4 regions of the Desertibacillus haloalkaliphilus genome follow, and region 1 is predicted to be linked to each of the others. Evidence: riboswitches for the same ligand, from Rfam matches in the RefSeq annotation. Region 1 holds a riboswitch; each other region holds the start of a gene.
What was found. A riboswitch is a leader RNA that binds a small molecule or an ion and turns the genes downstream of it on or off. The one in region 1 is predicted to bind S-adenosylmethionine.
Positions count from the first base shown of each region.

Region 2: another riboswitch for S-adenosylmethionine. It lies ahead of metK (methionine adenosyltransferase); the one in region 1 lies ahead of KH400_RS08385 (methionine ABC transporter ATP-binding protein).
Region 3: another riboswitch for S-adenosylmethionine. It lies ahead of KH400_RS02775 (homoserine dehydrogenase); the one in region 1 lies ahead of KH400_RS08385 (methionine ABC transporter ATP-binding protein).
Region 4: another riboswitch for S-adenosylmethionine. It lies ahead of KH400_RS07670 (methionine ABC transporter ATP-binding protein); the one in region 1 lies ahead of KH400_RS08385 (methionine ABC transporter ATP-binding protein).

Region 1 covers NZ_JAHPIV010000006.1:137,108-140,640, reverse strand. Annotated here, with positions in the region: gene KH400_RS08390 (YusG family protein) at 740-985, shown strand; SAM riboswitch class I at 1,165-1,274, shown strand; gene KH400_RS08385 (methionine ABC transporter ATP-binding protein) at 1,387-2,412, shown strand; gene KH400_RS08380 (methionine ABC transporter permease) at 2,405-3,070, shown strand; gene KH400_RS08375 (MetQ/NlpA family ABC transporter substrate-binding protein) at 3,091-3,533, shown strand, end outside.
Region 2 covers NZ_JAHPIV010000001.1:344,813-348,345, reverse strand. Annotated here, with positions in the region: gene pckA (phosphoenolpyruvate carboxykinase (ATP)) at 1-914, opposite strand, end outside; gene KH400_RS01635 (hypothetical protein) at 1,260-1,583, shown strand; SAM riboswitch class I at 1,683-1,793, shown strand; gene metK (methionine adenosyltransferase) at 2,017-3,219, shown strand; gene KH400_RS01625 (gamma carbonic anhydrase) at 3,371-3,533, opposite strand, start outside.
Region 3 covers NZ_JAHPIV010000002.1:121,138-124,670, reverse strand. Annotated here, with positions in the region: gene KH400_RS02790 (tRNA threonylcarbamoyladenosine dehydratase) at 1-56, opposite strand, end outside; RNA gene ssrS (6S RNA) at 342-524, opposite strand; gene KH400_RS02780 (hypothetical protein) at 668-955, shown strand; gene KH400_RS02775 (homoserine dehydrogenase) at 1,048-2,262, opposite strand; SAM riboswitch class I at 2,332-2,442, opposite strand; gene aspS (aspartate--tRNA ligase) at 2,519-3,533, opposite strand, start outside.
Region 4 covers NZ_JAHPIV010000005.1:245,456-248,988, reverse strand. Annotated here, with positions in the region: gene KH400_RS07685 (hypothetical protein) at 73-630, shown strand; gene KH400_RS07680 (hypothetical protein) at 651-794, shown strand; gene KH400_RS07675 (YjcZ family sporulation protein) at 942-1,043, shown strand; SAM riboswitch class I at 1,331-1,436, shown strand; gene KH400_RS07670 (methionine ABC transporter ATP-binding protein) at 1,566-2,609, shown strand; gene KH400_RS07665 (methionine ABC transporter permease) at 2,569-3,231, shown strand; gene KH400_RS07660 (MetQ/NlpA family ABC transporter substrate-binding protein) at 3,325-3,533, shown strand, end outside.

The sequences.
Region 1 (3,533 bases):
AATTTCGAATACTTATGAAAGCGAACCCCATGCTTTCAACGCTTTCTGCATTGTCTCCACTACGTCGACTAGCGTCGACGCAAATGGTTGACACCATTTGCGGTCTTGCTCATCTAGAATTTCTCCTCTTTTTTTGTGAGTGGGTCCGAATGTTGTGTAGGTGTTGGCTGAGCGAGTGCCCGCATGAGAGTTGTATTGTGATCTTTTTAGTTGATTCAAGGAAGTTCTTTGGTAGTGAAGTCTCTCTGGGGTCCCCTGGACGTGGGAAAATGAAGAATGAGTCGCTCGACCCTAGACGTGGAGCCAATTTCGAATACTTATGAAAGCGAACCCCATGCTTTCAACGCCTTCTGCATTGTCTCCACTACGTCGACTAGCGTCGACGCAAATGGTTAGCACCATTTGGAGTCTCGCTTATCCTTTGCTTTGGGTCTGATCTTTTTTTGGGGATGTACGAACGGCATTTGGTGAAAGGGCTAGGGGAGTGCCCGCATGACGGTTGGATGGTGTTCATTTTAGTTTACTCATGGAAGTCCTTAAAGAATGAGTCGCTCGACTCTAGACGTGGTGCCAATTGCGTATGCTGAAGTATGATCATTTTTTACCTAACCAACTAACAACTAACTACTCAAGCTCGTTTGTGGTGTTAAGTTTTCGTTTGGGTGGTAATATTTATTTGAGTGAAGTGGTTGGTGTTTGGGAATGGTATGTGTATAGGGAACCAAAGGAGGTTTTCTTCATGGATAAGCAGCAGCTACAGAAGGTTGATATTACAGGGAAAGTTGAAGGTAAGTTTGAGCATGGCAAAATGAACTTGTATGTTGACAAAGCAAAAGTCGGTGAGATTGTCATGACGAACCAAGGGAACATGTATGAGATGTCAGAGGGGTTTGAGTTTGATCACAATAAAGTGTTCCGCTATGAAAAACCAGCCGGTCAAAAAGAAAAGTCGTACGTAGAAGGGTGCGACATGGGCTGGTGTTAATACGTAAGGCAGGCGCTTGGGAGTCCCTCCCAAGCGTCCTTTTTGGCCCCGTCCCTATAATCCTAATATTAACCAAACGTTTAATTAACTGCCAAGCTACTATTCTATCAAAATTTATTGACACAAAAACGAGCAGCGTGCTATGATACATGCAAGTATTAGCGAAAATTGAAGAATAACTCTTATTTAGAGAGGTGGAGGGACTGGCCCGATGAAACCCGGCAACCGCTAACGATCAAGTTAGAAAGGTGCCAATTCCTGCAAAGCAGTAGGCTTTGATAAATGAGAGAAAGGACAGCTAACCGAGATCAAAACCTTTCTGCTCAAACGATGAGGGAGAGGTTTTTTTAAGCTTAAAATCCATTTATAAATATTATTATTATATAGAAAGTAGGGACACCATGATTTCATTAGCAGGGATTCGAAAAATCTTCAAAACTAAAGACGGCCCTGTAACGGCAGTAGATAACATTGACTTAACGATAAATAAAGGCGAAATCTTTGGGATCATCGGCTATAGTGGTGCCGGAAAAAGTACGCTTATCCGCATGCTAAATATGCTTGAACGCCCAACAGAAGGCGATGTGAATGTTGCAGGTAAGAACCTTTCAAGCCTTCGAGGTCAAGCATTGCGCGAGGCGCGCCAAGAAATTAGCATGATCTTTCAGCACTTTAACTTGCTTTGGTCACGAACGGTCCGTGAAAATATCTCATTCCCACTTGAAATTGCAGGGGTGAAACGAGAAGAACGAGTGAAGCGGGTCGATGAACTGATTGAGCTCGTTGGTTTAAAAGGTCGTGGTGACTCTTATCCGTCACAGCTAAGTGGGGGACAGAAACAGCGAGTTGGGATTGCACGAGCGCTTGCCAACAATCCGAAAGTTTTGCTTTGTGATGAAGCGACATCAGCGCTTGATCCAAAGACAACTGATGCGATCCTTGATCTGCTTGTTGATATTAACCAAAAGCTAGATTTGACGATTGTCCTAATTACTCACGAAATGCATGTTATTCGTAAAATCTGTCACCGGGTTGCGGTGATGGAGGCTGGTAAAGTGGTTGAACAAGGTCCGGTCCTTGATGTCTTCCGCAAACCGCAAGAAGAGATGACAAAGGAGTTTGTGAAACAAGTGACAGAACCAGAGGAAACGAAAGAAACGATCGAGCATTTGCTTGCTGAAAATCCATCTGGAAGAGTCATTCAACTGACCTTTGTTGGTGATGAGGCTGAAAAGCCATTAATTACGGGGTTGATTCGTAAGTTTGATGTCGACGTCAATATTTTACAAGGTAAAATTTCGCAAACACAAGAAGGCTCTTATGGCACGTTGTTTGTCCGTATCGACGGTGAAGATGCGGAAATCACAAAAGCGATCGCATTCATCGACGAGCAACAAGTCGAAGTGGAGGTGATCGACCATGACTGAAGCATTTGCTAGCATGAAATGGGACAGGCTTTGGGAAGCAACGTTAGAAACACTATACATGACTGTGATTTCAGTCTCGGCGACATTTATCTTTGGTCTTGCGCTTGGATTAGTTCTTTATCTGACGAGTAAAGGCAACCTTTGGGAGAATCGCCTAGTCAATCAAGCCGTTAGTACGTTTGTGAACGTCTTTCGCTCAATTCCATTTATCATTTTAATTATCTTGTTAATTCCATTTACTCGCTATATTACCGGCTCAATGCTCGGTGCAAATGCAGCGCTACCTGCACTAATCATTGGTGCAGCACCGTTTTATGCGCGAATGGTTGAAATTGCACTCCGTGAGATTGATAAAGGTGTTATTGAAGCCTCGCAATCAATGGGGGCAACGAATGGACAGATTATCCGTAAAGTGCTAATTCCTGAATCAATGCCAGCGTTAATTTCAGGGATTACTGTTACCGCGATTGCACTTGTCAGTTATACAGCCATGGCTGGTGTCATCGGTGCAGGTGGACTTGGGCACTTTGCCTTTTTAGAAGGTTTCCAACGTAACAACAGTTTTGTAACCTTGGTGGCAACAATCGCTATTATCATCATTGTTTTCATCATTCAATGGATTGGCGATTTTCTCACATATAGAACAGATAAACGATAAGTTTAAGGGGGAAGAAAGAAATGAAAAAATTACTTGGTATTGCAAGTGCAACATTATTGTCATTATCACTAGTAGCATGTGGAACGGCAGACGAAGATAATACAGCTGACGAGACAACTGGCGATGAGGGAGCACAAGAAGAAAACGTCTCATTAGTTGTCGGAGCATCAGCTGTACCGCATGCGGAAGTATTAGAAGCAGCGACACCATTATTAGCAGAGCAAGGGATTGACCTTGAGATCGTTACGTTCACAGATTACGTTTTACCGAACCAAGCACTACGTGACGGTGACATTGATGCGAACTATTTCCAAACACCAGGATATTTAGATATGCAAATTGAAGAGTTTGGTTATGAATTCTCAAGTGTTGGTGCGATTCACGCTGAACCAATCGGTGTTTACTCTCAAGAGTATGACAGCCTAGAAGATCTTCCGGAAGATGCACAAATCATCATGAGTGA
Region 2 (3,533 bases), on a different contig from region 1:
CCGGTGACGTCACTTTGAACAACATTCTCTAGTACCGCTCCGAAACGAATGGCGTTCCAAATTTGTGGTTCTTTCTCATACGATAGGTTTACACATTTTGCGTAGCACCCACCTTCAATGTTAAAGACACCATTATTAGACCAACCGTGCTCATCATCTCCGATCAAGTAACGGTTAGGATCAGCTGAAAGCGTTGTCTTACCCGTGCCAGAAAGCCCGAAGAATAACGCAACATCACCTTCTTTACCTGCATTGGCAGAACAGTGCATCGAAAGAACATTTTGCTCCGGCAGCAAGTAATTCATCACTGAGAAGATTGATTTTTTCATTTCACCAGCATATTCAGTACCACCGATGAGAACGATTCTCTCTTCAAATGAGACCATAATAAATGTTTCTGAATTCGTACCATCAACAACAGGATCCGCTTTGAATTCTGGAGCAGAAACGATTGTGAATTCAGGAGTAATTGTTTCTAACTCTTCTTGTGTTGGACGAATGAATAATTGACGTGCAAAAAGGTTGTGCCAAGCAAATTCATTAATGACTTGGATTGGTAAGCGATAGCTTGAATCAGCACCAGCATACGCGTGAGAAACAAACACTTCATCTTTCTCTTTTAAGTGATCAAGTACTTTTTTATAAAGTTTTGAAAATGTTTCTTTATCAATCGGCTGGTTGACAGAGCCCCAATCAATTTTGTCTGATACAGAAGCTTCGTCTACAATAAATTTATCTTTAGGGGAACGACCAGTGTATTTTCCTGTTTCAACGTTTAAGGCACCACTTTCAGTCAAGACCCCTTCATTTCGCATTAGTGACTTTTCGACTAACTTTGAAATCGGTAAGTCTAAAAGAACATTCTCTCCGCTTAAAATTTGGTCTAATTCAGTCCCAAAGCTAACTGTACTCATTTGCAACAAAACCCTTTCTTTTTAAGTATATTTTAATTTTATCATTGGTTAATTTTTGCTGTGCTTTTACTGTTGAAAATAGTATAACACATTAAAAATAATAGTCTATACTATTTTTATAAATTTCTTAAGTTATCACTAGTTCGTGCGAGGAGATTGTTAGATATAATATGAAGGAATGAAAACGAGTGTGTTATAAATGTACAAATGAATAAATAATAAAGGCTACTTTACTTGTCCCTTTTAGTATGTAACAATTGCTTGTTTAAGGCTTCTAGGTCGTTTTTGGTTACCGAAAAAGCGGCACCTGCATAGCATATGGAAGAAAGGGAGGGAACCTATGCTATGCCAGAAATAACAATGATGGATCTAGCAACAGTAGCGGCTGTTGTTGCTGCGCTTGTAACGGTTGTTGGGAATGCCTTTTCGATTGATAAAAAATATCGAGCGCTACTAGCGATCTTCTTTGCGATGATATTATGGTTTATTCCTCGTGAGTGGGGAAATGAAGTGCTAACAGCGTTAGTGATTGGGTTAACCGCAAGCGGGGTATATAGTCAGGTAAAGCCTAGGGATAACCAAAATGAACTATTGCGACTGCAAATGCGCGAGGAAGAACGTCAAGAGCAGGAAAATAGAAGGAATAACACACAGGATACGCCGTATTAACAGCTTGGTTGTGTACCATACATGGAAACAAATAGCGATGTCAACCGTCATTGGTTGACATCGTCTATCATCTACGTTATGATATGTCGCGAACGGATACTCTTATCCCGAGTAGGTGGAGGGACAGGCCCGAAGAAACCCAGCAACCAACACCAATAAAAAATGGTGAAAAGGTGCTAACCTGCAAGGCGTAGCCTTGATCGATAAGAGGTGAAAGGTGAATGGACCAACCCTTTTCCTCATTGATGGAAAAGGGTTTTCGTGGTTATACATGTTCAGTTCATACTCACAATAGTGGGGGGAATGAGTGCCGTATCAAATTTTAGCATAGTAGACAAATTGCTATTTCATGATAAGAGTAGAACAAGCCGTTTTTGTGAACACTTTTATGTAAATAGTCGATTTTGTCGGTGTGCGAAGGAGGATACTTATCATGGTAGAAAGAAGTCGTCGTTTATTTACATCAGAATCGGTAACAGAGGGGCATCCGGATAAGATTTGTGACCAAATTTCTGATGCGATTCTTGATGAAATTTTAAAAAAGGATCCGAACGCCCGCGTGGCATGTGAAACAACGGTCAGCACAGGGTTAGTGCTTGTGTCTGGTGAAATCTCAACGTCTACATATGTTGATATCCCGAAAGTCGTTCGTGATACAGTGAAGAACATTGGGTACACACGAGCGAAGTATGGATTCGATTCAGAAACGTGTGCGGTATTAACATCAATCGATGAGCAGTCAGCAGATATTGCTCAAGGGGTTGACCAAGCGTTAGAAGCACGTGAAGGTCAAATGACTGACGATGAAATTGAAGCGATTGGTGCCGGTGACCAAGGCTTAATGTTTGGTTATGCCAATAATGAAACGGATGAATTGATGCCATTACCGATTTCGCTTGCTCATCGACTCGCACGTAAGTTAACAGAAGTGCGTAAAGAAGAGGTCCTTCCATACTTGCGTCCGGACGGTAAAACGCAAGTAACGGTAGAATATGATGAAAATGGTCAACCATTACGAATTGACACGATTGTCATCTCAACACAACATCACCCTGAGATAACGCTTGAGCAAATTCAACGCAATTTAAAAGAATATGTAATTGCGCCAGTCGTACCAGAAGGGTTAATTGATGAAGATACGAAATATTTCATTAATCCGACGGGTCGTTTCGTTATCGGTGGACCACAAGGGGATGCGGGCTTAACAGGGCGTAAAATCATTGTTGATACGTACGGTGGATATGCTCGTCACGGTGGCGGTGCATTCTCTGGTAAGGATGCAACAAAGGTTGACCGTTCGGCAGCATATGGTGCGCGCTATGTCGCTAAAAATATCGTTGCAGCTGGTCTTGCGGATAAGTGTGAAGTTCAGCTTGCATATGCCATCGGTGTGGCACAGCCAGTTTCCATTTCTGTTGATACATTTGGAACAGGAAAGGTTTCTGAGGAAGTACTTGTTGGGCTTGTTCGTGAAAACTTCGATCTTCGTCCGGCAGGTCTAATCAAAATGCTGAACCTACGTCGTCCGATTTACAAGCAAACTGCGGCTTATGGACACTTTGGACGCACAGATGTGGACCTTCCATGGGAGCGTACGGATAAAGCTGAAGCCTTGCAAAAGCAAGCGATGCTATAAGGGCGTCTTAACTACGATAAAAAGAAGCTTGGGGAGTTCATCCTCAAGCTTCTTTTTTAAAAATAGATAAGGGGAGATCACGAAAAGTATGAAAAGCAGGTTCAAGGAGAGCGATGAAATGTTGTATATGATACGATGAAGGTTCAGTAACCTAGCGCTTTGGTTCTTGCAAGCTCTTGTAATATTGCCCCTTCTCAACGTATTCACGGCGAATCCGCGCCATATCTTTGCGGTCTTCATCGGTAAGTTCTCTGACGACCTTGGCAGGACGTCCAAAGGCTAAGCTGTTAGCTGGGATTTTCTTTCCTTGTGGA
Region 3 (3,533 bases), on a different contig from region 1:
ACATCTAGCCCATCATGGCCTATTGCCAATTCATTTCGAGAAAATTGATGTAACATCTGTTAACTCCTTCCAAACCCTCTATTCTCCGTAATACACTCGGAATTGAATATACCATAGTAAGAAATAAAAGGGAAGTTTTGCAAACAGTTTGGACTACGTTCTCCTTGAAACAATTTCTCTTCATCAAGGTAATCTCCCTCAAATGATTTCTATCAAAGGCGGTGCGAGTAAGCCTCCTTCATCAAGCATCAGCTCTGCTGGCGCACTCCGCCCCTTAACCACTACAACATAAAAAAAACTAAGAGAAGTTTTCCCTTAGGTGATTTCGAATATGTATAGGTAAGAGTCCCAATTGTGCCGTAAAAACTTAGTTTTGAACCTGCTCTCACGCAGGTGGGTGCTCTGTCTAAATCTTCATACGTCCTCAGTTGTAAAGGCATGTACTCCGATTTATGAACTGCAAGCTCCCTCTTATAAAGTGTTGGCTCAAAACGTAGAGTATCCTACGAACACCTTAGGACTCTTAAATTTCTTACATTTATCATACCATGTGTTATGAAGCGATTCAATAACATTTTACGGATATTTTACAGGAAATCATTTGCCGCTTGATTTGAGGACAAGGCCTAGTTATGGTACATTTAACTGTGATAAAGGAGGCGTTACTTTGAAACCTGTAGCCATTCATCGTTGTGTTGAGATCTACCAAGAAATCGGTTGGACAGAGAAACGAACAGTAGAAAACTGGTATGACCTCGAGCTATATAACAGCGAACTTCATATGAACGGATCAGTCATTGCGCTAACTCGAATTTTTGATATGTCTTACCGACCTATTAATTCAGGGTTCGGCTTTTTATATTTACATACTGATTCTGGTGTGAAATCGTTATACGTCAAAACGCCGCCTCACCATTTTATTGACTCATTTAAACAACTGAAACAAAAAGCATAATTAACGTGCGTTCAAGAGGCAGCGCACGAACAAACAACCAAGAACTTTGACAGTCATTTTTACCGAAGTTTGTGAACATCCCTTAAAAATATTTATACAGCTGCTTCAAGCTTCACTAGTTTCCTCCCATAAATGGGATAAGAGTCATAGACATCCGTTAATGGCAAGTATTCAACGCACGTATCCGTAGTGATAAACCAACCGAAGCCCTCATCTTCTTCAATGACTTCATTCAGGTGGTAAGTGATCTGATCCAAATGCTCTTTCACCCGATCAACATCCTCTTTCTTGAAAAAAAGAAGCCATTCACTTTGGTTGGTACATGCTTTTATGTTTTTTCGTTTATATTCAGGTTGCTTCGTTTGTCTAAAGTGATGAACAAAGTCTTCAACCATACTATTTGCTGTCGGTTCTTTTCCAGCCCCTGGCCCAGTAAATAATAAGTTTGTACCAGACTCTCCTTCAAGATGAACCGCATTTGTTACGCCATCGACTGTAGCTAACGGGTGGCTTTGTGCGACAAAGCTAGGTCGTACTCCCCCAAAAACACGTTCTCCATCTGTTCTTGCTTCAGCAACGAGTTTCATTTTCAGCCCATGTGTTTTTGCCGCCTCAATATGCCAACGCTCAACGTTACGTATCCCAATGCGGGCAAACGTTGACTGTTCAGCCCAGCTTCCAAAGCATAACTTACTTAAAATCCGTAGCTTATACCAAGCATCAAACCCCTCTACATCATCTGTTGGGTCCGCTTCAGCAAAACCCAGAGCTTGGGCCTCTTCTAGAACTTCGTCAAAATCGCGCCCCTTCTCATTCATCTCTGTAACTATGTAATTTGTCGTTCCATTTAAGATCCCAGAAACCTTAGTGATTGCGGTTGTTGGTAACAAGGAGCTGAGGACATTAATAATTGGGATTCCTCCAGCAACGGCTGCTTCATAACTAATAAAACTACCATGCTCATTTGCAAGTGCTTCTAACTCACGACCAGCAAAAGCAATTAATTTTTTATTAGCTGTAATTACAGGTACATTCCTGTTTAATAGACGACTAATATAATCTTTGGCTGGTTCAACACCGCCCATTTGCTCAAAAACGATATCATACCGATCCTTAAAAAAGTCATTCGGATTATCAGTAAATAATTGCTCATCAGCATTTCTTTGTTTTTGAAAATCTTTCACCAAAATCTTTTTTACCTCTACTCGATCTCCTAATACCTGTTCTATTTCAGCCTTTGCTGAATAAATTCGTTCAAAAACACCTTCCCCGACTGTCCCAAATCCAAGTAAACCGATAGATATCATTGTGTCATCCTCCTCTGCGTAAGTAAAAAAAACCTTTCCGATAAGGAAAGGTTTTTTAAAAATACCGTTCACTTATCTTTCAGAGCGTTCACGCTCTGCTGAAATTAGCACCGTAGTTTGTGAATACAAACCGGTTGCCGGGTGTCACAGGGTCAGTCCCTCAACCACTCTTGATAAGTAATTTATGAAAATGTCTTATTATTTTTAAGCTTGAGACTAATTATAGCGAGGAGTCTCTGCTTCTGTCAATGATAAATTATGCCTTTACTTCTTCCTCTTCTTTTTTCGGAACAATGCTTAAGTTTAATTCCTCAAGCTGAGCATCACTCACTTCACCTGGTGCATTTGTGAGGAGGTCACTTGCACTCGCTGTTTTAGGGAAAGCAATCGTATCACGTAGGTTCGTTCTGCCTGCTAAAATCATGATCATGCGATCCAACCCAAGGGCAATTCCTCCATGAGGTGGTGTACCATATTCAAAGGCATCCATTAAGAAGCCGAATTGGCTTCTTGCTTCTTCCTCAGAGAAGCCAAGTGTTTTAAACATTTTTTCTTGAAGATCACGCTCAAAAATACGTTGTGATCCGCCACCTAATTCATACCCGTTCAGCACAAGGTCATAAGCTTCAGCACGAACACGACCAGGGTCAGTATCTAAATGCTCAAGATCTTCTTTCATCGGTCTTGTGAACGGATGGTGTAAGGCAACATAACGCTTAGCATCTTCATCATATTCAACAAGCGGGAATTCAGTCACCCATAAGAAGTTGAACTTACTTTCATCAATTAAACCAAGTTCCTTACCGAACTTCAGACGAAGGGCACCCATACTATCAAATACGACTTGTTTTTTATCAGCTCCAAAGAATAGAAGATCGCCAGGTTCTGCATCAAGCGCTTGTCTAAGTGCTGCTGTCTCTTCTTCGTTAAAGAATTTAGCAATCGGCCCTTTGAGCTCATCTTCTTCGACTTTTAGCCATGCAAGCCCCTTCGCACCATAAATCGCTACGAAGTCAGCTAAATCATCAATTTCTTTACGAGAATAACGAGTTGCTACCCCCTTCACATTTAATCCTTTAACGATTCCACCGTTTTCAATTGCATTTGTAAACACCTTGAACTTACTATCTTTTACGATATCTGAAAGCTCAACAAGCTCCATCCCAAAACGTGTATCTGGTTTATCTGAACCGAAACGATTCATCGCATCATCATACGTTAAACGTTCAAAAGGCGTGTTAATGTCCATTCCTTTAGTTTCTTTAACGATT
Region 4 (3,533 bases), on a different contig from region 1:
AACGATAAGGTACGAGCATATAAATCAAAAGAGCCATGAAAAGCCATTCAACGAAAAAGGAGGTGCGTCCTTTTGACTGTCGGACAATTCTTAACGACATTTGTACATACAGCACTCACATTAACCATCCTTGTCATTCTCATCATTCTCAATTCATACCTATTCGGTACGTATGGCTTATTCAAAATCGCTAAACGTCAACAAGTCCCCTGTGCTTGGCTTGCTTTCATTCCTGTCGTAAACCTATGGCTTATTGGAGAGGTCATTTCAAAGCAGGTACCAGCCCCCTTCAACAAGCATACAGGGTTTTCATTACTTGGAATGACGCTCTCGCTACTTGCTATTGAACTGTTCCTTTACTCTCATCCTTTTTTTATTATTCTTCTTGCTATCATCGCATGTTACAGCACGTATATGCTCTTAGCGAACCTAACTGAGCACCCGTTGATGCTGACATTATTGTCCATTGCTACATGCTGGACCGTCACCGGATTTTTCGTCTTTATTAATCGCTCAAACCAGATGGAACATCTACCAAAACCCGTTCTTTCTATGCCGTTTCAAAAAATCATTTCCAAGGTCTCACTAAAAAAAATCAAGAATAACAACAATGAAAGTAAGCCACTTTAAAGAAAAAACGAGGTGTTCACATGCTTTCAAATAACAACAACAAAACTGGTAACTATACGGTTGCTGGAACAAACATTGATGAGGTAAAACGAAAAAATCGCCAATCCGGCCTCACCTATAACGAAGTCAAACAGCTACTAGCCAAACGTGTCAATCATCGTTAATCCGCTGCATTATCACTCTAATCATTAGGCAATCACCCAATTATGTAATTTTAGGTTATTTGCCCAAACAATATTTCTCATCCTACATAGATTATGTATTGTAAGTCGCTCAAAAGACACTCATTATCTCAAAGGAGGTTTTCATTCATGAGCGCACATGTAGGAGCAGGTTATACAGGTGGATTCGCGTTAATCGTCGTGTTGTTTATTCTATTAATCATCGTTGGTGCAGCATTTGTAGGCTACTAATATAAGAACCATAAGGGATAGACGTAATGTCTATCCCTTTATTTTATGGCTTTGAAACTTTCATCACATAACCGGTCAACTCAAAGCTTCTACAACAGTCAGTTCTTACACACTCATTCCCCCCACCCTTCTTTTACACAAAATTACTATTCAAAAATATTGATTTTCTATTTCCTTTGGTCACAACAATGTAAGCGCTATATTAGGTATAGACTCAAAAATGGTTGTTGACAATATGTTTTATTTAATTTAACATTTAATCAATCTTAATTTTTAGAACTTTATAACTCTTATCAAGAGTGACTGAGGGATCAGGCCCTATGACGTCCGGCAACCTCCATTTTTTGGAACGGTGCTACTTCCTGCAGAATGTTTCATTCTGGGAGATGAGGAGAACGAATAAATTCGTACTGCTTCTTTCTTAAGGTGAAAGAAGCAGTTTTTATTTTATCAATCCCGGTAGCGATCCCAAATGAATATGGTTATTATTCAAAAAAATTTTTACTAAAAGTAGGTGAGCATATGATCGAAATCAACAATTTAGTGAAAGAGTATAAATCGAAAAAAGGGACCGTTCGAGGTGTTGACAATGTATCATTGGACATTAATCACGGAAATATTTTTGGAATCGTTGGTTACAGCGGTGCTGGTAAAAGTTCTTTATTACGCTGCTTGAATTTAATGGAAAAGCCTACTTCAGGAGCCGTTAAAATCAATGGCGTAAACCTTGTTGAACTGAATAATAAACAACTCCGTGATGCCCGACAAAAGATCGGAATGATCTTTCAACACTTTCACTTAACGAGCTCAAAAACTGTATTTGATAACATTGCTTTCGCCTTAAAAGCAGCAAAAAAATCTAAAGCAGATATTGAAAAACGAGTCGATGAACTTTTAGAGATGGTTGGGTTAGCTGATAAGAAAAACTATTACCCCTCCCAATTAAGTGGTGGACAAAAGCAACGAGTGGGGATTGCTCGAGCTCTTGCCAATGATCCGAAAGTGCTTTTATGTGATGAGGCAACGTCAGCACTAGACCCTAGTACAACAAAATCCATATTGAACCTCTTAAAAAAAATTAATCAAGAGCTAGGGCTAACAATTGTTTTAATTACTCATGAAATGGAAGTTGTCAAAGAGATTTGTGATCAGATTGCCGTTATGCAAAATGGACAAGTGATTGAAACAGGTCCCGTCTATGATATCTTTGCAAATCCAAAAGAAAATCTTACTCAAGATTTCATTCAAAGTGTTTTACAGTTTGAACTACCGCAACATTTAACTGACAACTGTAATGGAACAATCATTAAACTACAGTTTCAAGGGGCAATTGCTGAAGAGTCGGTCGTTTCTGATGTCCTCCAAAAGTTTCAAGTTAAAGGAAATATCCTACACGGTAAGATTGAATATATCAAAGAAAAACCTCTTGGTATTTTTGTTATGGAACTAAGAGGGGACGGTAAAGAAATAGAAGATTTACTAAGCTATTTAAGGAACCGTACACAAGGGGTGGAGGTGATTAAATATGGTAGAAGCACTAATCGAGTTATGGCCGGAGTTAAATAAAGCTTTTTTCGAAACTCTTTATATGGTTATCATATCTTTAAGTATTGCCATTCTTTTTGGTTTACCACTAGGTATTCTTCTATTTGTTACAGATCGTGATTTATTTTTAGAGAACAAAGTCATCAAATCATTCGTTGGTGTTTTTGTAAATTTAGTTCGATCCATTCCTTTTATTATTTTACTCGTAGCCCTGTTACCATTTACGCAATGGATTACTGGTACCACAATTGGACCAACTGCAGCATCCGTTTCACTGTCAGTGGCAGCGATTCCCTTCTTTGCTAGAATCGTAGAATCGGCAGTCAGAAAAATTGATAAAGGTGTTGTCGAAGCGGCAATCGCTGTTGGGGCAACACCATGGATGATTATCAAGGATGTCTTATTACCAGAGGCAAGGCCAGGAATTATCCAAGGCTTGACGATCACTACGATTAGTTTAATTGGTTACTCTGCCATGGCAGGTATCGTTGGTGGTGGGGGAATTGGTGATTTAGCCATTCGATTTGGCTACTACCGTTACGATAATACGGTCATGTTTACAACAATCATTATCTTAATTTGCCTAGTTCAGTTCATTCAGTATGCTGGGGACTACATCGCCCGCACGGTCGATAAAAGATAGTTGTTTAGTGATTTAAATTTTTAGTTTTATTAACTAAAAAGACAATATACATTCGCCTTATCGGCAAAATACATTCAAAAAGGAGAATAAAAAATGAACAAATTGAAATTATTTTTATTTTCATGTCTAATGATTGCGTTAGTTGCAGCATGCTCAAACAGCTCTGAAGAAGCAGCTCAAGACTCTGGACAAGCAGATGACAAAGGGACTTTAACGATTGGTGCAACATCTGGTCCATATAGCGACATGGTTACCAAAGCCATTCAACCCGGCTTAGAAGAACAAGGTTATACAGTTGATGT